DNA from 4 places in the Martelella mediterranea DSM 17316 genome. Region 3 is predicted to be linked to each of the others. Evidence: predicted binding sites of a transcription regulator. Region 3 holds the regulator's gene; each other region holds the start of a gene.
The links. The regulator LexA, encoded in region 3, represses DNA repair genes until DNA is damaged. The targets are predictions, from matches to a motif close to TGTTCNNNNTGTGTTCNG.

Region 1 (5,817 bases), 670 kb from region 3:
GACAGCATGACCGATCCATTGCCGGTCGGCCCCGAATACTTCACCGCATTTTCGAGAAGATTGACCAGCGCCAGATTGACCATATCGGCATCGACGCAGATCTCCGCCCCGACCGCATCCTCCATGATATCCACGGTAATGGTGGCATCCGGCATCAGGTCCCGGCTTCTGCGGGCGGCATCGAGCACGATCGTGCTGACAGGCGTGGGGGTTGCCTCAGGCTCCAGCGCCAGGCCTTGCACCCGGCTGCGCTCCAGATTGATTTCCAGCACTTCGACCAGACGGGCGATGCCGCGCCGTATCCGCGCGATCCGCAGATGGTTGGCCTTGTCATCGTCCCTGAGCCCGAGCTCCATCGTATCGACGCTGGACCGGATCGAGGCGAGCGGCGTGCGATACTGGTGCGAGATCACCTCCATGAAACGGACCTGGTTTTTCTGCTGCTGAAGCTCGGCTTCAAGCGCGGCCTCGGCGGTGCGTTTTGCCTCTGCGAGTTCGGCGGTGCGTATTTGGACCATTTCAGCCGCCCGCTGCCCGGCGCTGCGGGCGGCCTGGAGCGCTTCTTCCTGCAGGGCCGAATTGAGGCGATGGGCGGCTCTGAGACGCCAGCTCAGCATGGCAGTGAGGAGCAGCGCCTCCAGCAGGCAGGCTATGGCGTAGCCCTTGGAGGCCCAGTCCGGCAGGCCCGGCACATTCCAGTAATAGAGCAGCATCACCGTCATTCCGACCCACAGCACCAGGAAGGCGGCGGCGCGCAGATAACTTGCCCAGTCTCCCGGCCTGATCGTCACCAACCCGTAGATGGCCGCAAGCGTGACGCAGGCCAGTATGAAGATATTGCGCACCGGCGCTGTGTAGAGGTTGAGTCCGACGAAAATCGAAAGTGTGGAAACAAGGCCGACTGCGCCGGAGATGACGCAGACCCAATACATCCAGTGGCGCGGACTGGTGAGGTCGAACGCCCGCATCGTCGTCATCGCGCCGGCCAACAGGCCGAAGGACGAAAAGAAGGCCAGAAACAGATCATTGCCTCTGCCGCCCTCGGAAAACAGCAGCCGCGCATAACCGAGACTGCCGATATGATAGGCTGCCGCCGAGATCGTGCTGAGCGCCAGAAACAGATAGAGCGGATCGGGATCAGAGCGATAGAGCATGAGCTGGGTGACAAGCAGCAGCGCCATGCATCCGATCACGGCGCCACCGACCGTGGAGACCAGCGCCTTGTGCATCAGATAGTCCCTGGGCTGATAGAACCGCACATTCAACATCATCATGACATTGGGAGAGGCAGCGCGGATATAGATCACCTTCGCAATGCCGGCGCCGAATTCGAGCGCCACCGCATCCTCGAAACCGGACAAGGCGTCATCGGAGAGCGGCCGGCCCGCGCCCAGACCGAAATGGGCGAAATCCACCACCGACAGGCGGGGGCGTTCATCGGCTGCATAGACGTCCACGAACTCGACGAAGGTCGGAGTCAGCGCCATGACCGCCGGCATCGCCTTTTGCGAGGTGACCGTGATGCGCAGCCAAACCGCATCCCTGGTAAACTGAGCCGGTATCCCGCTGTCTTTCACCGGTCTGAAGTCGGCGTCGCCTCCGATAATATCAGCCAGCGTCAAAGTCGCTGAAGGATCGGTAAAAATCGCGAACTCCGGTTCGGATATCACATCGGCGCGCGCCGGACCGACGGCCGCAAGCATCGCGGCGACAAGCACCGGAAGCACGCAGAACAGAAGACGGCATTGATTGCGCAAACGCGATTTTCTCCCTCATATCCGGCTTCGCCGGAGCATCGCCTCAACGAGACGCCGGCGGCGCAGCGAAGGCGGCATGCGCCCCGGCCTCGCTGCCGTTGTGGCCATTATAGCCAAGCAATGATGAGGCGCGTTGCGTCAAGGCGAAATCGCCCCGAGCGCCGGACGAAAACCTGATCACCGCTGTTATTCGAGGTTCGACGGCGCGCAGTAGGTGTCGTGAATGTTGCAGCCTTCCGCGCCACCCTCGGCGCATTTTGCCATGGCCTCATCCTGGGAGGCCTGCCTGCTGGAACCGGCGCCGATTCCCATCGCGGCCCTGCTCGTCGCCCGCGCGAGCGAAACGCACATATCCGCTCCCGAAAAGGCAATCTCGCAGTCGCCGGCGCCGCCCTTGCCGCATTCCGACATCGCCTTGTCGCTGGCCGCCGATTCGGAGTCCGCTTCGGCAAAGCCGACATCCTGGGTGGAGCTGCTATAGGCAACCGCAACATTGGAGCCCGCGAATGCCGCAGCCGGCAGCGCCCATATTGCCGCGACGACGACCATTTCCAGAAACTTTTTCATGTGACCCCCGATCCGAAACCGCTGAAACCGCCGGCAGCGTCCCCGGCACTTTGTTCATGCTAAAATAAATATTTACCCGCATCAAATATAAACAACGCCAATGCTGCCCACGATCCAGGAAATAAAGTAATACAATGTAACGAAACATGACGCACCGATCTGGAAACTGAAGCAAATCCAACTGCGGGCCGCTTGATCCTGACGGCAGGCTTTGACATGTCAGCAAAGCCGTACATTAAATATGTCCCGACGCATGCCTCATCACATCTCGCTCAAGGGGAGCCCCATCACACAATGGCTGGCCAGACACAACAGGCAGAAGACGACGCACACGGAATCCGCATTCTTCTCGTGGAGGATGAGCGGGATTTGCGGCAGAGCTTCGCCGACTACCTGACGATGCGGGGCAACACGGTGACGGAAGCGAGTTCCGGGCTCGAATTTTACCGGGCGTTGCGAAAACAGAAGTTCGATGTCGCCATCATCGACGTCAACCTGCCCGATATCAGCGGTTTCGAACTTGCCGAGGAACTTGCCAAGGAAACCGAAGGCGTGGGCATCGTCATGCTGACGGCCCGTGCCGGCCGCGAGGACCGTATCAGCGGCTATAGCGCCGGCGCCGATCTCTATCTGACGAAACCGGTTGATGGCGATGAACTGCTTCTGGCGGTCAACAATCTGGCGCGTCGCCTCTCCGAAAAGACCTCCGTTGCGTTAGCCCCCTGGAAGCTCGATACGGTCGGCTACACGCTGACCGCGCCCAATGGCACCCGGATCGAGCTTACCGGCCGGGAGCTCGATTTCCTGAAACTGCTTGCCGATGGCGGCGGCAATCCGGTCAGCCGCGCGGTTCTGTCCGCCGAGCTTGGCTATGACGACCGGCCGGAGGCGCGCGGCATCGACGCTATCATTCAAAGGCTGAAGCACAAGGCCGGCGCGATCGACATGGACCTGCCGATCAAGACGATTCGCCTCGTCGGCACCAGCTTCACCGCGACGGTCGAGATCAGATAGCCTCGTCCCGCCAACCCGGCAGGTAGTCGACCTTATCGACACCGGTGAAACGGGCGAGGCGCGCAAGCTCGGCGTCCAGCTTTTCCAGACGGCCCGAGGAGGCGCGCACGCCCGGCTCCAGCCACAACCTGCGGACATCGAGCGAGGAACGCTTGCGATCGGCCTTCATGTCGATCCGTCCGATCATGCGGTCGCCCTCGATCAGCGGAAAGACGTAATAGCCGTATTGCCGCTTCGGCTCCGGCACGAAGACCTCGATGCGATAGGAAAAGCCGAACAGCCGTTCCGCCCGCGCCCGGTCGCGCAGCAGCGGATCGAACGGGCTCAAGACGCGCACCCGCGAGGGCGGTTCCGGCACGTCGAACAGAACCGGCATCTCCTCGGCAAGCGCCACCGCCGCGCGCGGCCTGCCGCCGTCGACGGTTTCCACCTGCACCTCGACGAGTTGGCCCGCATTGGCATCCACCCAAGCCTTGGCCTCCTGCGGCGTGATGACCGCGAAAAAGGCGGCGATCTCGCCGGAGGTCGCAAAGCCGAGGCGAGAAAGCGCGGCACGGCAGGCCCAGTCGACGAATTCCGCGTGATCGACCTCGTCCAAACGGTATTGGTCCGGGACCACCCGCTCGGCCAGATCGTAGGCCTTCTGGAAATTATGCCTGTGGCAGATCGCGAAATGGCCGGTGCGCCAGTGATATTCCAGCGCGGTCTTGGCTGGATGCCAGTTCCACCAGCCGCCGGAGACGTGATCCTCCTGCTTCAGCTCTCGGGCGAAGATCGGGCCGTTCGCCCGCACCTGTTCATAGGTGTGCTCGAACGCGGCGGCAAAGTCCTCCCCGTGCCATTTGCGCCAGCGCTCCTGCAGACGCTCCTCCTCGCGCCGGAAACGGTGTTTCCAATAGGGATAGAACGTCGTCGGAATGATGGAGGCATCATGGGTCCAGTGCTCGAACAACGCCCGGTCGCGTTCCAGAAGCGCCGTGAGATGCTCGCGGCGAAAGGTCTGGTTGCGCGAAAACAGGATCAGGTCATGGGCGCGCTCGACCGTGCGGATCGAGTCCACCTGCACGAAGCCGATCGTCTCGATCAGATCGAGAAGCCCGGCCTTGTCCATCGCCCTGCCGGGCGGAATGGAGAGCCCCTGTCGGGCGAGGAAGATGCGCCGGGCATCGGCGTTGGAGATCGTGATGGTCATGGCGCGAGGCTAATCCGATTCGGACAAAATAAGAACATCCTATCTGCGCCGCCCTGACGCGACGTCCCGGCAACCTGTGCAGCAGCGGGAACGACCCTTCCGGAACCGGACTTTCATGCCTATAAGAGGAAAAAATGTCCGGGGGCGAGATTGCAGATCGAATTCATTGAGGCCGGTGTCACGCATGAAGGCCGGGTGGCGCTTCATCCGCTGACGCTGACGCTGACCGGCCGCAGGGTCGGCGTGATCGGCCTCAACGGCTCCGGCAAGACCACCTTCGCGCGGTTGATCAACGGCCTGACCCAGCCCACGACCGGCGCTGTCGCGGTCAACGGCCGCGATACTGTTTCCGAAACGCAAGCGGTGATGGCGGATGCGGGCTTCGTGTTCCAGTCGCCGCAGAACCAGATCATCCTGCCGATCCTTCAGGACGATATCGAACTGGGGCTGAAGGCGCGCGGCGTTGCCAAGGCGGAGATCGCCGAACGTGCGCAGGAGGCGCTCGCTCGCCTCGGCATCGCCCACCTCGCCAGACGCCGCTCCCATGAGCTTTCCGGCGGGGAACTTCAGCTTGCCGCCCTTGCCGCCGTGCTCGCCACCTGCCCCTCGCTGGTGATCCTCGACGAGCCGACCAACCAGCTCGACCTCAAGAACCGCCGCCGCGTCGCCGATACGATCGCGGCGCTTGACGAGGATGTCATCATCATCTCCCACGATCTATCCATTCTGGGTGGTTTCGAGCGGGTCCTGCTGTTTCACGAGGGGCGACTTGCCGGAGACGGCGCGCCGGAAGATGTGATCGTGCGATACGAGGCGATGAACCGCTGATGCAATCGCTCTATGTCGAAGCAGACAGTATTCTCCACCGCATGGCCCCGGGCGTGAAGCTTGGCGGGCTGGTCATCTTTTCGCTCGCCGTGTTCTTCACGGCAAACCTTTGGGGGCTGGCCGGTTTCGCCGCCGTCGCGGCATTTGCCTATTTCACTTTGCCGATCAGACTGCGTCCGGCTCTGGCCCGGCTGGTGCCGATGGCGCTCGCCGTCCTGCTCGTCGGCGGCTTCAGCCTGATCTTCAATCCCTGGGAGCAGGCGCTGGTCTCCGTGCTCAGGCTTTCGGCGCTGATGCTGGCGGCCGCCGCCATCACGGCAGCGACCTCCGTGCCGGACTTTATCGACACGATCACGCGCGCCGCCCGGCCGCTCGAGAAGACCGGGCTGGTGCGCGCGGCCGATATCGGGCTGGCGGTCGGGCTTGTCATCCGCTTCGTGCCGGATATTCTCTCCCGCT
Region 2 (5,817 bases), 2.2 Mb from region 3:
GCCGTTCCAGCGCGACGACGAGCTTGTCGCCATCGCCGACATCGACGCTCGGGCGGATCACCCGCGACCCGTTGAGCCGGACATGGCCGTCGCGCACCAGTTTCTGCGCCAGCGAGCGCGATTTGACGATGCGCGCGAAGAACAGCCATTTGTCGATGCGCTGTCGTATCGCGGCCTCGTCCATGGCTCTAGCGCTTCATCTGCGCCTTCAGCGCGGCGAGCTTGGCAAACGGCGAATCGGGATCGATCGGCTTTTCCTTCTCGCGGCGCGGCGGACGCTGGTTGGCATGATCGTCGTTGCGATCGCGGCGCGGCCCCTTGCCGCCCTTGCCGCCCTTTCCTCCCCGGTCGTTCTTGCCGAAACGCTCTCCATCGCCGCGGTTCTCGCCGGCTTCGCCGCCCTTGCGGCCGCCCTGCTGCCCGCGCCCGCGGCCTTCGCCGCGCTGCTGGCCGCGGCCCTGCTGGGGGCGGGCGTTGCGTTCGTTACGACCGGCCTGACGCCAGAGAAGAACCGGCTTGGCTTCTTCTTCCGATTTGTCTTCGCCTGCGGTCTCGCCGGTCGGCTGGCCAGCGTCCTGAGCCGTATCTTCCGGCTTTTCGGCGGCAGGCGCGGAGGCTTCGTCCGTAACGGGCTTTGCGGCCTCGGTCACCGGCGCTTCAGCCGTTTGCGCGTCGGTGGCTTCCGTCTCGGCTGCCGGCGCTTCATCGCTTGCGGAGGTCTCGGACGTGGCCGTTTCCTGGGCGACGGTCGAGGTTTCGGTGGCCTCGGTCGCGGGCTTTTCGGCTTCGGCAGACTTCTCAGCGACGGCCTTCTTGGCGACGGTTTCCACCGTCACGCCGCTCGGGGCCTGGCGGGCGGCCTTTTCGGCGTCGCGCGCGGCCTGGATTTCGGCAAGCGTGGCGACCTCTTCCTCCGAAGCGATGTCGGCGCGATAACCGAGACCCTTGAGGATTTCCTCCATGTCGTCGGCGGTGGCGCCGAGGATCGACATCATCGCCGGCGTGGTGACGAAACGGCGGCCGTCGAACGCGCCTTCCGGCCGGGCCGAGCCGCCTTCCGGCTTCCACTGCGTCAGCGGGCGGATGAGATCGGCGAGACGCTCGAGAATGTCGATGCGCACGGCGCGCTTTCCGAGGAAGCGGAAACCGGCGAGCTTGTAGAATTCGCGTTCGAACGTCGGGTCGGTGACGACCGAGGTGCGGCCGGCGGCCAGCACCGAGATCAGATCGCCATAGCCGGGCTTCTCAAGCCCGTCATTCTTCAGGCCCCACAAAAGCGTGATCATCTCCGCCGGAGCGGGTTTCAGAAGCGCGGGCATGAACACGTGATAGGCGCCGAAACGCACGCCGTAGCGGCGGAGCGAAGCGCGCGCATCCTGATCCAGCGACTTGACTTCATTGGCGACATCGCGGCGGAACAGCACGCCGTAGGCTTCGACGAGCTGGAAGGCGAGGCCGCGGGCGATGCCTTCGAGATCCTCGGCACTGGCGAGATCATCGAGCGGCTTCAGCACGGTCTGGATCTGGTGATTGACGTAGCGCTCAATACGGGCGGCGACATGATCGCGCGCCGGACCGGTCAACTGCTCGTCGGCCAGCACGATCACGCGCGGGCGCAACACGTTGTCGGAGGCAACCAGACGCGCCACCGGATCGCCGAGCCAGCGCACGGTGCCCGACGCATCAAGCGCCAGGTCGCCATTGCCGGAGGCGTGCAGCCGCGCGGCCCGCGCCTCGAACTCCAGCGCGAGCGCCTTCAGCGCCGCCGCTTCAATCGCCTTGGCATCGGGACCCTCGGCCCCGGACACGGCTTTGAAACGGAAGCCCGCCAGTTCCCCCACATGATGTCCTTCCACAAAGACATCACCATTCACGCTCACTTCAGCTTCAAGCATCGCATTCTCTCTCAGGCGCTTCATCAGCACAGATGTCCTGCGGTCAACGAAGCGTTTCGTCAACCTCTCATGCAGCGCATCTGACAGCCGATCCTCGATTTTCCGTGTCTTTTCCTGCCAGTGTGTCGGATCGGCAAGCCATCCGGGCCGGTTCGAAACATAAGTCCATGTTCTGATCTGGGCAATCCGCGCCGACAGCGTATCGATTTCGCCATCGATCCGGTCGGCGTGTTTTACCTGCTTTGCCAGAAAATCCTCGTCCACCGTGCCGTGCTGGACCAGGTCCAGATAGAGCGAGGCGATCAGCTCGGCATGCTGGGCGGGGGTGATCCGGCGATAATCCGGCAGCGCGCAGGCTTCCCACAGAAGCTCGATGCGGGCGCGGCGGTCGGCCTTGCCGGCAACGTCGGGATTGCGCGCCAGAAATTCGAGCGCGCGCTGGTCGACGGCCGGCAGCGCCCGCGTCAGGCCCGGCACGCGCGGCACGTCGTCAAGGCTCGCCTTCAGGCTGTCGAGCGACGTGAAATCGAGCGCCTTGGAGCGCCATTGCAGCACGCGGACGGGATCGAACTGGTGCGATTGCAGCCGTTCCACCAGCTCATCGTCGAACGGTGCGACCCGGCTGGTGACGCCGAACGTGCCGTCGCGCATGTGGCGGCCGGCGCGGCCTGCAATCTGGCCGAGTTCGCCGGGATTGAGATTGCGGTACTGATGGCCGTCGAACTTGCGGTCCTGGGCAAAGGCAACGTGGTCGACATCGAGGTTGAGGCCCATCCCGATCGCGTCGGTCGCCACCAGATATTCGACGTCGCCGTTCTGGTAGAGCTCCACCTGGGCATTGCGGGTGCGGGGCGAAAGCGCGCCCAGCACCACCGCCGCGCCGCCGCGCTGGCGGCGGATCAGCTCGGCGATCGCATAGACCTCCTCCGTGGAAAAGGCGACGACGGCGGAACGCCGCGGCAGGCGAGTGATCCGTTTCTGGCCGGCATAGAAAAGCTGCGACAGCCGGGGCCGCTCTACCACGGAAATGCCGGGAAGCAGTTTCTGCAGGATCGGCCGCATCGTCGCCGAGCCGAGAAGCAGCGTCTCCTCGCGTCCGCGCAGATGCAGGATACGATCGGTGAAGATGTGGCCGCGCTCCATGTCGCTGGCGAGCTGCACCTCGTCGATGGCGACGAAGGCGACATCGGCCTCGCGCGGCATGGCTTCCACGGTGCAGACGCTGAAACGCGCCTTGGGCGGGGCGATCTTCTCCTCGCCGGTGATCAGCGCGACATTGTTGACGCCGACGCGCTCGACGATACGGGTATAGACCTCGCGCGCCAGAAGGCGCAGCGGTAGGCCGATGACGCCCGAGGAATGCGCCACCATGCGCTCGATCGCGAAATGGGTCTTGCCGGTATTGGTCGGACCGAGCATCGCGGTCACGCCGCGCCCGCTCAAGATCATTGCTTCAGAATTCAATGTCCGGTCCCGAATGATGTGGTCAGGGCCAAATCCTCGCCCCCGACGGTCTTTCATATCCGCGCGGGCCGGCTCCATCGGCCCGCAGCGGTCGCTCGCCTATAGATGGCCCGCCCATCGCCGACAAGCAAGAGGGCCGCGCGATTTCAGCCGCGAAAACGCCCTTTCGTTAAGTTTTGGAACAGATGCGAACGAATCACAGACGAATCGCTGACTCTGCTGTTTTCCCGGTTTGTTCACGGCTAGATGTTGCGGAAACGCTTCGTGCGCGATCCACATCTGGATTCGGATTTCTTGCGGGATCATAGCGAAAGGCCGGATTCGGCCATCGCGTTAACCATTTGCCTCAACGTGCCAGCAGGCCCGCCTGGCGCAGGTCGTCGACACAGGAACGGCTGACGGGCAGGCGGTCGCCGGCGGTGGTCTCGACAAACACCTTGCCGTTCTCGCGTTGGACGGCGGAGACGGCGTCGAGCGCAACCCAGTGGGAGCGGTGGATTTGCAGGCCCGCTACCGGCGCGGTCTCCTCGATCGCGTCCTTCAGCCGGATCAGCAGCATGTGGCGGCCCGAGACGGTGGTGACCTCGACATAATGATCGCTGACGCTGAGCGAGACCAGCGGTCCGCGCTTTTCAACCGGCAGGCGCGTTAGCAGCCGCGGCGGTTCGGGCCTTTGCGGCGTCTCCGCTTGCGCCGGCTTGTCGCGCGCAAGAAGCTCCATTGCCGCAACCGCGGCGGTGGCGATGATGAAGGCATGGGTCGCGGTCGCGGCAATCGCAGAGGGCGCGAGCGCCGCAATGCCTTCGACCGCGATCGTGACCGGCAGCACGGCGATGGTGGCGGCAAGGCCCGCGACAAGAATAACGGCCACAAGCGCGAAATGGCGCGGTGTCCGGCGGGCTCTCAAGTGAAACCGCGTCCACTTTGCAAAGAAATGCGCCGCCCAATAGGTCAGAAACGTGGTTGCCGCCCAGAAGGCGAAGCGCCCGGCGAGCGAAAACGCCGATTGCGTATCGAAGGGGCCGGACCAGGCGAGCACGGCGACGAGGATAAGAAGCAGGCCATGCACCCGCCAATTGGCAAGATCGCGCTGCATCTGGCGAAGCGTGAATTGCAGGCCGCTGTCATTCGCGAAGTTTTCGCGCAGTTCGTTCATTCCCTGTTTTCCCGATGGCTCGGAATGTTATGGCAGCGGCCGAGGTTATCGTTTCTCCAAGATGAAAGGAACAGCGGACATGTTTATCGACATCATCACCGGCACGCCCCTCTATGTCTGGCTCATCCTGGCGCTGCTCGTCTATCGCGGCGTGAAGCGGCTTTATCCGCGCGATGTTCATCTACGCGCCTTCGTGATCCTGCCGCTTCTGTTTCTGTTTCTCGCCGGTCACCGGCTGGCTACGCTTGACTACACCCATGCGGTGTTTGTCGGGCTCGTCGGCGGCCTGGTTGTCGGCGCGTTGCTGACGGTCATGCTGCGGCCGCAGGATCGGCTTTCCTATGCCGGCGGGGATAGCGCCCATGTCGAGGGCGAATGGCACACGCTGGCGATGGTCCTGGCGCTGTTTGCCGCGCTTTATGCGCAGAATGCCGGCCTCGCCGTGAACCCCGCGCTTGCCAACAACGTGCCGTTCATGCTCGCGGTCAACGCCGTGATCGGCATTGCGACAGGCTTTTCCACCGCTCGCGCCGTAGCCTATCTGCTCAAGGTAAAAAGGCTCGCCGGCGCCGGTGAAAGCGCTCCCCGTTAACTTTCAGGTCAAAGCCGGAACGAATCAGCGACGAATCGCTTACCGGTCGATCTTCCGGTTTTGTTCACCGCTAGATATGGTGCGGGAAGGATTTGTTAACCATATATTTCAAGCGGTTGGCGCGGGGGACGCGCGCCGCCGTTAACCTTTTCCGCGCCGCCTTCGGAAGATGGGCCGGGAACAAAATTTTGCCCGGCCGCGTTTAGGCTGCGAACATCTGAACGGAGAGGGCAATCACATGCTGGGCACCATTCTTCTCATTATTCTGATATTGCTGTTGATCGGCGCGCTGCCGCGTTGGGGTTATTCGACCAACTGGGGCTACGGGCCGTCCGGCGGTCTCGGCCTCGTGCTGCTGATCGTCATAATCCTGCTTCTGGCAGGCTATATCTGACAAAGACCAAAGATAATTGGAGACATGACCGCATGAAAAAGACCGTTCTCGCCATCGCAATCCTTCTTCCGCTTGCAGCATGCAGCACGCAGCAGCGCAACGCCACAATCGGTGGTGGCCTGGGCGTGGCGACCGGCGCCGCCGTGACGGGCAATACGACCGGTGCTGTTGCCGGCGGCCTTATCGGCGCTGGCGTCGGCGCTGCAACCGCAAGGTAATCCAGGGTCGCCCCGGCAGCGTCATTCATGCCGGGGCCATCTAAAGCGGCGCGCGCCTCGGGCTGTCGCGTCAAGATCGGCTCGAAGCATCCCCCCGC
Region 3 (5,817 bases):
ATTCGGCGCCGATGGTGGCGGCCTCGTCCACGGCAAGGCGATTGTCCTCCAGAACGGCGTCCGTCAGCGCGCCTTCGGCCGTATACCATCCGCCGCGGCAAAGGCCGGAAACGGCAAGCCCGGCATCGCGGATCTGGCGGGCGGCCTTCTCCGCACCGAGCGCCTGCAGCTGATCGCGCCATGGCGACAGGCCGCCGAACCCGTGGCGGGCGCAGCCTTCGATCGCCTGATCGAGCTTCCATTGCGCCCGCGTGGTCGCTGTGTTCAGCGAAAGCCTTTCGGGGGTGATCACCGCCATGCCGTCAGACCCCGATGCCGTGGGTGGCCATCACCCGCGCGGTGCGGGCTGCGGCCATCTCGGTATCCGCGATCAACCCCGCCGCATCGGCAAGGCGCACGATCTCGGCCAGGTGCTGCGCCGAGCGGGCGCTCTGCTGGCCGCCGAGCATGGTGAAATGGTCCTGATGGCCCATCAGATAGGCGAGGAAGACGACGCCGGTCTTGTAGTAGCGCGTCGGCGCCTTGAAGATGTGGCGCGACAGCGGCACGGTCGGCTCCATCACCGCGCCCCAGCGCTGCATGTCACCTTTCGCCAACGCCGCAAGCCCGGTCGCGGCAACCGGCGCGATCGGATCGAAGATGCCAAGCAAAGCATGGCTATAGCCGTGATCGTCGCCGGCGATCAGCTCCGGATAGTTGAAGTCGTCGCCGGTATACATTTTCACACCATCCGGCAGGCGGCGGCGCATGGCGATTTCCTTTTCGGCCGAAAGCAGCGAAATCTTGATGCCGTCGACCTTGTCGGCATTGTCCTCGATGATCTTGAGGCAGGTATCCATCGCCGCCATGTGGTCGGCGCTCGCCCAGTAGCCTTGAAGCGCCGGGTCGAACATCTCGCCGAGCCAGTGCAGCACGGCCGGCTGCTTCAGGCCGGAAAGGATGCGGCCATAGACGCGGGCGTAATCGTCAGCGCTGTTCGCGACCTTGCAGAGCGCGCGCGACGCCATCAGGATCACCTGACCGCCGGTGGCCTCCACCGCCTCGCACTGCATTTCGTAAGCCGCGATCACGTCGTCGATGGTCTTGGCATCCGCCGGATCAAGGTGGTCGGTGCCCGCGCCGCAAGCAATCGAATGACCGCCGGCTTTCGCTTCCTTCACGGAACGCTGGATCAGCTCCAGAGAGGTCGGCCAGTCCATGCCCATGCCGCGCTGGGCGGTGTCCATGGCTTCCGCCACGCCAAAGCCGAGCGACCAGAGATGGCGGCGAAATGCCATCGTCTTGTCCCAGTCGACATTGCAGTCCGACCACGGATTGTTGTCGGCGAGCGGATCGACCACGACATGGGCGGCGGCGAACACCTTGCGGTTCCACGGGCCCCTGTCCGGCGTCACGCCGGCGCCGGAAAAGGAGAAGGTCTCGATGCCGCCGGAAGCGGTCGGAAGCTTGATAGCGCTCATGATCAGATTCCCAGATCTTCGAGGTCGACCCAACGGCGTTCGCGGGCGCTTTTATATCCGGCCTCCGCAAGCTGCACGCCCTTGGCGCCCTCGGTCAGCGTATAGGCCCAGGGACCGTCTTCCAGGACATGGCGCAGGAACTGCTCCCACTGCACCTTGAAGCCGTTGTCGAAGACGGTGTTGTCCGGCACGTCCTGCCAGTCCTCGAAGAAGTTCATCTTCTGCGGTTCGTCGGGGTTCCACACCGGCTTCGGCGTATTGGCGCGGTGCTGACTGTAGCACTTGTGCAACCCGGCAACGGCGGAGCCGTGGGTGCCGTCGATCTGGAAGGTTACGAGATCGTCGCGGCGAACGCGGGTGCACCAGCTTGAATTGATATGCGCGACGATATCGCCTTCCAGCATGAAGGTCGCATAGGCAGCGTCATCGGCGGTTGCCTTGTATTCCCTGCCCTGTTCATCAATGCGGGCCGGGATATGGGTCGCGGTGGTGCAGGAGACCGACTTGACCGGGGCGACGACATTATCCAGCACGTAGCGCCAATGGCAGAGCATGTCGGAAACCATGCCGCCGCCATCCTCGGCGCGGTAGTTCCAGCTCGGACGCTGCGCCGGCTGGTCCTCGCCGGTAAACACCCAGTAGCCGAATTCGCCCTTCACCGACAGGATCTTGCCGAAGAAGCCATTGTCGCGCAGGCGCTTCAGCTTGACGAGGCCCGGCAGATCGAGCTTGTCGTGAACGATGCCGTTCTTGACGCCCTTTTCCTTGGCATAGCGCGCGATCTCGACGGCCTCTTCCAGACCCTCGGAGACCGGCTTTTCGGAATAGACATGCTTGCCGGCATCGATCGCCTTTTTCAGCAACGTCGGGCGCAGCTTGGTGGAGGCGGCATCGAAGAAGATGACATTGTAAGGGTCGGCAAGCGCCGCATCGAGATCGGTGGTGACGCGCTCAACGCCGTGGCGCTTCGCCAGTTCCTCGATCTTGGCGGCATTGCGGCCGACGATGATCGGGTCCGGCATCACAAGCGAGCCGTCACTCAAACGCAGACCGCCCTGATCACGGATCGCGAGCACCGAGCGGATAAGATGCTGGTTCATTCCCATGCGGCCGGTGACGCCGTGCATGATGATCCCGATACGATTGGTATCAGCCATAGAATTCCTCCCTGAACTTGCTCATTACCTACCAGTTAGTAATAAACGCGTCAACACGGCAGACTGACAAAAATTGATAGCGCGGAAGCGGTAGACATGTGGATGCTCTTGCGAGCGAAACCGGACAGGAAAACGCCGGCGGCGATGTTACGTCGGCGCCGGAGAGCCGCAGATTGATGGTCGCCGGTTCGGGTTTCTCGTGACGCGGTTGCGGCCGATCAGTCGGCGCCGAAAAGGTCGCGGGTGAAGACCTTTTCGGCGACATCGCGGATTTCATCGGTCATTCTGTTCGCAACGATCAGGTCGGCATTGTTCTTGAAAGCGTCCAGATCCCTGCTCACAGGCGAATTGAAGAAGGAAGCGTCCTTCAGCGCCGGTTCGTAGACGGTGACCGGTATGCCCTTGGCCTTGATCCGCTTCATGATGCCCTGAACGGAGGATTGGCGGAAATTGTCGGAACCCGCCTTCATCACCAGCCGGTAGATGCCGACCGACTTCGGCTTCAGCGCGATGATGCGTTCGGCGATGAAGTCCTTGCGGGTGGTATTGGCGTCGACGATGGCGCGAATCAGGTTCTGCGGCACCTCCGAATAATTGGCCAGAAGCTGCCTTGTGTCCTTGGGAAGGCAGTAGCCGCCATAGCCGAAGGATGGGTTGTTGTAATGGTCGCCGATGCGCGGATCGAGGCCGATGCCCTCGATGATCTGCCGCGAATCCATGCCGTGGGTGACGGCATAGCTGTCGAGTTCGTTGAAATAGGCGACGCGCATGGCGAGATAGGTGTTGGCGAACAGCTTGATCGCCTCGGCCTCCGACTCCCCGGTGTAGAGCACCGGAACATCCTTCTTCAGCGCGCCCTCGACCAGAAGGCCGACAAAGGTCTCCGCCCGGGCGGAACGCTCGCCGATGACGATGCGCGAAGGATTGAGGTTGTCGAAAAGCGCCCGCCCCTCGCGCAGGAATTCCGGGGAGAAGATGATGCGGTCGCTTTGAAAGGCAAGCCGCGTGCGGTCGGTAAAGCCCACCGGCACGGTGGATTTGATGATGATCGTCGCGGCGCTGCCCGAGGCCAGCACATCACTTATAACCCTGGTCACCGACGAGGTGTCGAAGTGATTGGTCTCGGGATCGTAATTGGTCGGCGTGGCGACGATCACGAAATCGGCATCGCGATAGGCGGCCGCCGCTTCGGTCGTCGCCTTCAGCCGCAGCGGCTTTTCCGCCAGATAGCGTTCGATCTCACTGTCAACGATCGGACTCCTGCCGGCATTCAGCCCATCCACCCGCCCCGGATCGATATCGATCGCCACCACCTCGTGGTTCTGCGCCAGCAGGACCGCGTTCGAAAGCCCGACATAGCCGATACCGGCAACCGCGATTTTCATGTTTCACTCCAGATCGATCCAGTGGCCCGGTCACGCTCGCCGGTTTATCGCCCACGACACATGAATTGGCAAGCCGCCCGGCACGCGCTCAGGCTGCCAACTGGACGGCTTTCGGCATGGAATGGCTTTTGAGACGAGACTGGCCTGCCGGTTTGTCGATTCGGCGCCCGACCCGCATCGGCGGTGCGAAACCCCTTGATTGCCGGGCCTGGGGGCGGACTTGCGGAACACAGTGAGAACATGTATATTCGTTCTGGATTTGTTTCGAAGGGCCAGGGGCAGGAAATGCTGACACGCAAACAACAGGAATTGCTGTATTTCATTCACGAACGGATGAAAGAGACCGGTATTCCGCCATCCTTCGACGAAATGAAGGAAGCGCTGGACCTCGCGTCGAAATCCGGCATTCACCGGTTGATCACCGCGCTGGAGGAACGCGGCTTCATCCGCCGGCTCCCCAACCGCGCGCGGGCGCTTGAAATCCTGCGCATGCCGGACAGCGTCATCGGCCAGCAGCCGCGCCGGGGCTTTTCGCCAAGCGTGATCGAGGGCTCGCTCGGCAAGAAACAGGAAGAGCCAAAGGCGCCGGCCAGCGCCAATGACGGCGGCTCGACCGGTATTCCGGTCATGGGTCGGATTGCCGCCGGCGTGCCGATTTCGGCGATCCAGGAAAACACCCATCAGATCATCGTGCCGGCGGAAATGCTGGGCGCGGGCGAACATTACGCGCTGGAGGTGCAAGGCGATTCGATGATCGAGGCCGGGATTTTCGACGGCGACACCGTGATCATCCGCAATATCTCCACCGCCTCGCCCGGCGATATCGTCGTGGCGCTCGTCAATGACGAGGAGGCGACGCTGAAGCGGTTCCGCCGCAAGGGCGCGTCGATCGCGCTGGAAGCGGCCAACCCCGCTTACGAGACCCGCATTTTCGCCGCCAACCAGGTCAAGGTGCAGGGCAAGCTGGTCGGCCTGATCCGCCGTTACCACTGAAGGTCAGGGTCTCAGGAACCGCGATGACCGGCAGGTATTCGCCGGAGCGCCAGTCATAGAGCCGGTGCCTGTTCCACGGGCGCGTGAGCGCTCTGACCGACGTGCTGATTGAGAGTGTCATGGGGCCGCAGGGCGATTGTGATGGCGTGGACGGCGGAGCTGCGGCGTCCGCTTTGCCTACTCTCAGCGGATTGGCATTGCTTGCTTGCTGAACGATTGCCTCACCCCTGTCCGGCTCCGCAACCGAGCGCCGTATGTCGCCATCGTCCCTAGTTCGACTGGCAGTCGGCGGCAGCGTGAATTGGAAGGCGCCGTGCTGGCGGCGCATCGCCGGCGTGACGAGGTATGCGCCGGAGCGGCAGATCTGGAAACCGGGGCGGTAGCGGCTAACGACGATATCGGCATTGTCGCAGGCAAGGCCGGCAAAGGCCGGCCGGTCGACCGTCATGAGCCTGAGTTCCATGAAGAGCCCGTAGCACCATGCATCCTTCTTGCAGTGGAAGATGCCGGGCGTTCGACCTGCTTCGGTGATCGTATCGCGGAGCGCCCGCGCGGCGCTCGCCATATCCGCTGCTTCCAGCCGCGCGAAGCGATCCTCCTCATCCAGCACCAGCGCGCTTTCTTCCACAGGCGGCAGCGTCTCTGCGAGCGCAAGCGCCGTTTCCCATTGCTCGAACACGAAGGATGGTGGCCGCTTCGTTGTGAGCGCCGCGACATCGCCGGTGACGAATGCGACGAGGTTGCCATCATCCGCCACCAGGATTTGCGACGGCGAAGGCTCGCGCGGCCATGAAATCAGTGCAACGGAAACCGCCATTGGGA
Region 4 (5,817 bases), 530 kb from region 3:
CTTCGAGGATATCAACGAGGTCTCCTCCGCCCTTGAAAAGGCGCTCGGCGAGGCCGAAAGCGTCAAGGCGATCTGGAAGCCGCAGAACACCATCCCCGTCGACGAGGAACGCGCCACCTCGCTGATGAAGCTCATCGATAATCTTGAAGACGACGACGACGTCCAGAACGTCTACTCGAACTTCGAGGTCGATGACGAGGTCATGGCCAAGCTTTCGGCCTGACCTTTCGCAGTCTCGACATTTGAAGCCGCCGGTCACTTTGATCGGCGGCTTTTTTGTTGCCGGTGGCACGGGCTGCGGACAGCGTTGCGAATCTGCACTCATGCGCGGAAAACGTGCAAAGTCGGTAGCGCCATGGGTTGGCGATGCTTGCAACCTTGAGAGAATAGGATTGAACTGACTTTTACGTTGGGGTTGTGGTGGAGGGGAAGATGCGTTTCATCGCGGCAGTATGCGCAATGGCCTTTGCGTTGATGGCTGGCCGTGCGCTGGCGGACGATGCCCAGGCCGACCTGGCCAAGCAGCTTTCCAATCCGGTCGCGCCGCTGACGGTGTTGCCGTTCCAGTTCAACTATGATCGCGGCTATGGCCCTGAAAAGGGCGACCAGTTGCAGCTCAATGTTCAGCCGATCATCCCCTTCAGTCTGAACGCGGACTGGAACCTGATCAGCCGCACCATCGTGCCCTTCGAGCAGCAAAGCGATATCGCCGGTCCTTCCGGCGACCAGTTCGGCCTGGGCGACACGTTGCTGTCGCTGTTTATCTCGCCGGTCGACAGCGGCGTCGACGGGCTGATCTGGGGTGCGGGGCCGGTTTTGCTGTTGCCCACGGCAACCGACGACCTGCTCGGAACCGAAAAATGGGGCGCGGGGCCGACCGGGGTCGTCGCCTTCGAACACGGGCCATGGACGAGCGGACTTCTCGCCAACCACGTCTGGTCCTTTGCCGGCGCGGAGGACCGGAGCCGCATCTCGACCACGATGACCCAGCCCTTCATCTCCTACAACACAAGATCGGCCTGGACCTTCTCGCTCACCAGCGAGGCGGAATATGACTGGGTGGGCGAGGACTGGATCGTGCCGATCGACTTCACCATCGGCAAACTGGTGATGGCCGGCAAACAGCCGATCAGCCTGACGCTTGGCGCGCGTTACTGGGCGACCGCGCCCGATAACGGCCCGGAAGGCTGGGGGCTCCGGGCCGTGGTCAGCTTCGTGTTCCCGAAATAGGCGGAATTACGCCGCCTCTTTAAGCTCATCGCGCAGAGCGCCGAACATGCCGACGGCCTTCAGCCGCGCTTCCACCGAATGCACGGGCACGGAGATGATCACCTCGTCGGCCTTGGTGTCGGCAACGAAGCGCTCCATCTTGGCCCTCGCCTTTTCCGGACCGCCGACGACGGCGAACTGGAAAGTGTGCTCGATCGACATCTTCTCCATCTCGGTCCAGATGCCGTCCATGCTTTCGACAGGCCGGGGCGTCTTGCCGCGGGCATTGCGGCGCAGCGCCACGAAGCTCTGCAGCGCAGAGGTGAACAGATAATCCGCCTCGTCATCACTATCAGCCATCGCGCCCATGACGCCGACGATCACATAGGGCTTTTCGAGCTGCGCCGAAGGCTTGAAATTGGTGCGGTAGATGTGAAGCGCTTCGAACAGCATGTCAGGCGCGAAATGCGAGGCGAAGGCATAGGGCAGGCCGAGCATGGCCGCCAGATGCGCGCTGTAGGTGGAGGAGCCGAGAATATAGATCGGAACCTTGGCCCCTGCCCCCGGATTGGCAAGCAGGCGCTGCCCCTCGACCGGATCGTCCATCAGCTGCTGCAACTCGACGATGTCGTTCGGGAAGGTCTGTGCTCCGGCGTCGAGATTGCGGCGCAGCGCCCGCGCCGTGTTCATGTCGGTTCCCGGCGCGCGTCCGAGCCCGAGATCGATGCGCCCCGGATAGAGCGCTTCCAGCGTGCCGAACTGTTCGGCGATTACCAGAGGCGAGTGATTGGGCAGCATGATGCCGCCGGAGCCGACGCGGATGGTGCTGGTCGCCCGCGCGGCCTCCGAGATCACCAGCGAGGTGGCGGCACTGGCAATGCCGGCCATGCCGTGGTGCTCGGCGAGCCAGAAACGGGTGTAGCCCGCCTCCTCGGCCTTCCTCGCCATCTGCCGCGTGGCATCCAGCGCCTGCGAAATGGTGCCGCCTTCGACAACCGGACAAAGGTCGAGAATGGAGAATTTGGTCATGGAAAATCCTGTCCCGGAATGTGTGTCTTTGACACATAATTAGGGATTGACAAGCCGGTTTGCAAAGTCTGGCTGTCGTGATGGCCGAAGAAACTGCTCGCTACCCTGTCTCGCCGGCCTGTCGCCGTTGTGCAGCCACGAAATCGATGAAGGCCCGCAGCGGGCGCGGGGTCAGGCGGCTGGAATAATAGAGAAAAGGTCCTTCGAAATCGGGGCACCAGTCCTCCAGGACGGGCGCCAGTTCGCCGGTTTCGAAATGCGGTTCCAGCCAGTTGCGGAAACTGTAGATCAACCCGTGGCCGGCGATCGCCAGCTTGACAGCGGCGCGCCAGCCGGGCGTGGCGATGATCAGCCGGGCGGTCGGATCGAGCCGCAGCGTTTCGCCGTCCTTTTCGAATTCCCAATCCGTCAGCGCCCCGGAAGCGAAACGCATTCGAATGCAGTCGTGAAAGAGCACGTCGCGCGGATGCAGCGGTTTCCCTCGACGGGCCAGGTATTCCGGCGCTGCGGCAAGCGCGGAGCGCTGCCGGGCCGGGCCGATCGGCGTCGCGATCATGTCCTGCGCCAGGTGCTCGCCATAGCGGATGCCGGCGTCGCAACCGGTGGCGATCATGTCGGTGAAACGGTCGTCGACGAGGATTTCGACCCGCACCTCCGGATGGGCCTTGGCGAAACCGTCGAGGATCGGCGGAAGAATATCCTCCATCACCGCGCCCGGAACCTGGATCTTCAGCCGCCCCCGCACCGTGCCCTCGCTGCTGGTGGCATCGGCGATGGCCGAGCGGGTTTCCGCGACCACCGGCTCCAGCCGATCGGCCAGCGCCCGGCCGGCTTCGGTCAGGTGAACGCTCCGGGTGGTGCGGATGATCAGCGGCACGCCAAGTTCCTCTTCCAGCCGGGTGATCGTCTCGCTGACCGTGGAGGGCGAATTGCCGAGCCGCCTGGCCGCGGCGCGAAATCCGCCCGTGCGGGCGATCACGAGGAAGGTCAGCAGGTCGTCGAAGGAGGGTAGCGGTTTATTGTTCGCCATACCGATCACCGTATTCGCAATTGTACGGATTATCAAGCGATCCTCCGTCGCCTATATCCGCTCCATGAAAGCACAAGGAGCACTCCAATGACCTCTCCAGCCTCGGCCGCCGGCCGCTTCACCTTTCCCGGAACGGACATTTCCGTCAACCGCATGGGCTTCGGCGCAATGCAGCTCGCCGGCCCCCATGTCTTCGGCGAGCCCAAGGATCCGGACGAATGCCGCGCGGTGCTGCGCGAGGCGCTCGCGCTCGGCATCGACCATATCGACACCAGCGATTTCTACGGACCCTACGTCACCAACCGGCTGATCGCCGAAACGCTGCACCCCTACCCCGACAATCTCACGCTCGTCACCAAGATCGGCGGCTGGCGCGATGACGCCGGCGGCTGGAACATGAACCACGAGCCGGATTTCCTGCGCAAATCCGTCGAGGACAATCTCGAGCGGCTGAAGCTCGACCGGATCGCGATCGTCAACCTGCGCATGGGCAGCGCCACCGGGTTCAGCGAGGATCGGGAACTCGTTGAGCCGATGAAGGCGATGCTGCGGATGCAGGAGGAAGGGCTTATAGGGCATATCGGCATTTCGACCGTGACCGCGCCCCAGGTGAAGATTGCCCAGGATATCGCCCCGATCGTCTGCGTGCAGAACCACTACAATCTGATCCACCGCGACGACGATGCGATGATCGACAGCCTCGCCGACCAGGGCATCGCCTATGTGCCCTATTTCCCGCTCGGCGGCTTCCTGCCCTATCAGGCTGACATTCTGGACCAGGTCGCAAGGGAGCTCGATGCCTCCATCCAGAAGGTCTCGCTCGCGTGGCTGTTGCAGCGCAGCCCGAATATCCTCGTCATTCCCGGCACATCTTCACGCGCGCATCTGCGCGACAATATCGCCGCCGCCGAACTGACGCTCGGCGAGGAACACCTGAAACGGCTCGACGCGATCGCGGCCTGATCGCTTACATCGTCCTGACGCGATACATGCGGAACGCTCGGTCGGCGCTCCGCATGTTTTTGTTTTGTTCACTTTTATCTGGAAGCCTCGGGGCAAGAACGATAGGGTGAATTCATGGAAAAGACGATTCGCATCATAGGCATCGATCCGGGGCTGAGGCGCACCGGCTGGGGCATTATCGAGACGCTGGGAAACGCGCTCAAGTTCATCGATTCCGGCACCGTCACCTCCGATGGCGATCTGGACCTGCCCTCGCGCCTTCGCCAGCTCCATGACGGGTTGTCGGAAGTGGTGCACGGCTTCCGCCCGGACGAGGCGGCGGTGGAGCAGACCTTCGTCAACAAGGACGCGGTGGCGACGCTGAAGCTTGGCCAGGCGCGCGGCATAGCCCTGCTGGTGCCCTCGCTCGCCGGACTTCCCGTGGCCGAATACGCGCCGAACGCGGTGAAAAAGGCGGTGATCGGCGTCGGCCACGGCGACAAGCAACAGATCCACATGATGCTGAAAGTTCTGATGCCGCGCGTGCAGTTCAAGGGCAGCGACGCGGCGGATGCCTTGGCCATCGCCATCTGCCACAGCCACAATCGCGGCGGCAACAGGATGATGAAGGCGGCCATGGCGGCGGGGTAAGGAAGAAACGGCCCCACGGCAACCAATCTCCCCCCTTGAGGGGGAGATGTCGCGAAAGCGACAGAGGGGGGTGAATATTGTCCGCGAATACAGAGTATCGGGCGTGCGCTGCACCCCTCTCTGCCCTGCCGGGCATCTCCCCCTCAAGGGGGAGATCGGCAAGTGGCGATGGGGTCGATGAAACGACAAACGGTGGACGGGGCGTCACACCACAATGACAGAGGCATACGCGTGAAGGCGTCACGTCGGAAGGAAAAATCTGCATGATCGGCAAGCTCAAGGGCGTGATCGACGAGATCGGCGACGACCATGTCGTGGTCGATGTGCATGGCGTCTGCTACGTCGCCTATTGTTCGGCGCGCACGCTGTCGCGCATCGGGTCGCCCGGCGAGGCGGTGGTGCTGTTCATCGAGACCTTTGTGCGCGAGGACCAGTTGCGGCTCTACGGCTTCATGAGCGCGGAGGAGCGCGGCTGGTTCAACCTGCTGCAGAGCGTTCAGGGCGTCGGCGCACGGGTGGCGCTGGCGATCCTGTCGACGCTGTCGGCGGGCGAGATCGCCAATGCGATCGCGCTTGGCGACAAGACCGCGGTATCGCGCGCGCCGGGCGTCGGGCCCAAGGTCGCGACCCGGATCGTCACGGAACTCAAGAACAAGGTGCCGGCCGGGCTCTCGATCGGCGACAGCGAGGCGATTTCCTTCCGCAGGGAGGTCGGCGAAGGCGCCGCGCCCGCCGCCGTCTCCGATGCGATCTCCGCGCTCACCAATCTCGGCTATTCCCGCGACCAGGCCGCAGGAGCCATCTCCGCCGCGCTGAAACAGGCCGGCGAGGATGCCGCGAGCGCAACCCTGATCCGGCTCGGCCTGAAGGAATTGTCGCAGTGATCCTTTCCTGATAGGATACTCCTTACAAATTCTGGATGGTAAGGAAAATGAGCATGAGCGTGTTTTACGGCA

Region 1: a site for LexA is predicted at 4,550-4,567, ahead of Mame_RS19015 (energy-coupling factor ABC transporter ATP-binding protein). Genes of this name have one in related genera too.
Region 2: a site for LexA is predicted at 3,582-3,599, ahead of Mame_RS04475 (helicase-related protein). Genes of this name have one in related genera too.
Region 4: a site for LexA is predicted at 4,286-4,303, ahead of ruvC (crossover junction endodeoxyribonuclease RuvC). Genes of this name have one in related genera too.

Annotation. Positions count from the first base shown of each region.
Region 1 is NZ_CP020330.1:4,075,229-4,081,045, forward strand. Features, by position in the region: gene Mame_RS18995 (sensor histidine kinase) at 1-1,757, opposite strand, end outside; gene Mame_RS19000 (DUF4189 domain-containing protein) at 1,944-2,324, opposite strand; gene Mame_RS19005 (response regulator transcription factor) at 2,619-3,338, shown strand; gene Mame_RS19010 (winged helix-turn-helix domain-containing protein) at 3,331-4,530, opposite strand; gene Mame_RS19015 (energy-coupling factor ABC transporter ATP-binding protein) at 4,681-5,358, shown strand; gene Mame_RS19020 (energy-coupling factor transporter transmembrane component T family protein) at 5,358-5,817, shown strand, end outside.
Region 2 is NZ_CP020330.1:972,410-978,226, reverse strand. Features, by position in the region: gene Mame_RS04480 (RNA-binding S4 domain-containing protein) at 1-184, opposite strand, end outside; gene Mame_RS04475 (helicase-related protein) at 189-3,344, opposite strand; gene Mame_RS04470 (LytTR family DNA-binding domain-containing protein) at 3,706-4,515, opposite strand; gene Mame_RS04465 (DUF6622 family protein) at 4,595-5,107, shown strand; gene Mame_RS04460 (DUF3309 family protein) at 5,346-5,501, shown strand; gene Mame_RS04455 (hypothetical protein) at 5,534-5,719, shown strand.
Region 3 is NZ_CP020330.1:3,401,640-3,407,456, forward strand. Features, by position in the region: gene Mame_RS15850 (sugar phosphate isomerase/epimerase family protein) at 1-298, opposite strand, end outside; gene Mame_RS15855 (dihydrodipicolinate synthase family protein) at 303-1,460, opposite strand; gene Mame_RS15860 (Gfo/Idh/MocA family protein) at 1,463-2,617, opposite strand; gene Mame_RS15865 (nucleotide sugar dehydrogenase) at 2,836-4,002, opposite strand; gene lexA (transcriptional repressor LexA) at 4,288-4,995, shown strand; gene Mame_RS15875 (ComEC/Rec2 family competence protein) at 4,949-5,817, opposite strand, start outside.
Region 4 is NZ_CP020330.1:3,927,136-3,932,952, forward strand. Features, by position in the region: gene Mame_RS18260 (YebC/PmpR family DNA-binding transcriptional regulator) at 1-223, shown strand, start outside; gene Mame_RS18265 (hypothetical protein) at 433-1,230, shown strand; gene Mame_RS18270 (LLM class flavin-dependent oxidoreductase) at 1,237-2,238, opposite strand; gene Mame_RS18275 (LysR family transcriptional regulator) at 2,339-3,268, opposite strand; gene Mame_RS18280 (oxidoreductase) at 3,356-4,231, shown strand; gene ruvC (crossover junction endodeoxyribonuclease RuvC) at 4,346-4,861, shown strand; gene ruvA (Holliday junction branch migration protein RuvA) at 5,125-5,745, shown strand; gene Mame_RS18295 (AbrB/MazE/SpoVT family DNA-binding domain-containing protein) at 5,799-5,817, shown strand, end outside.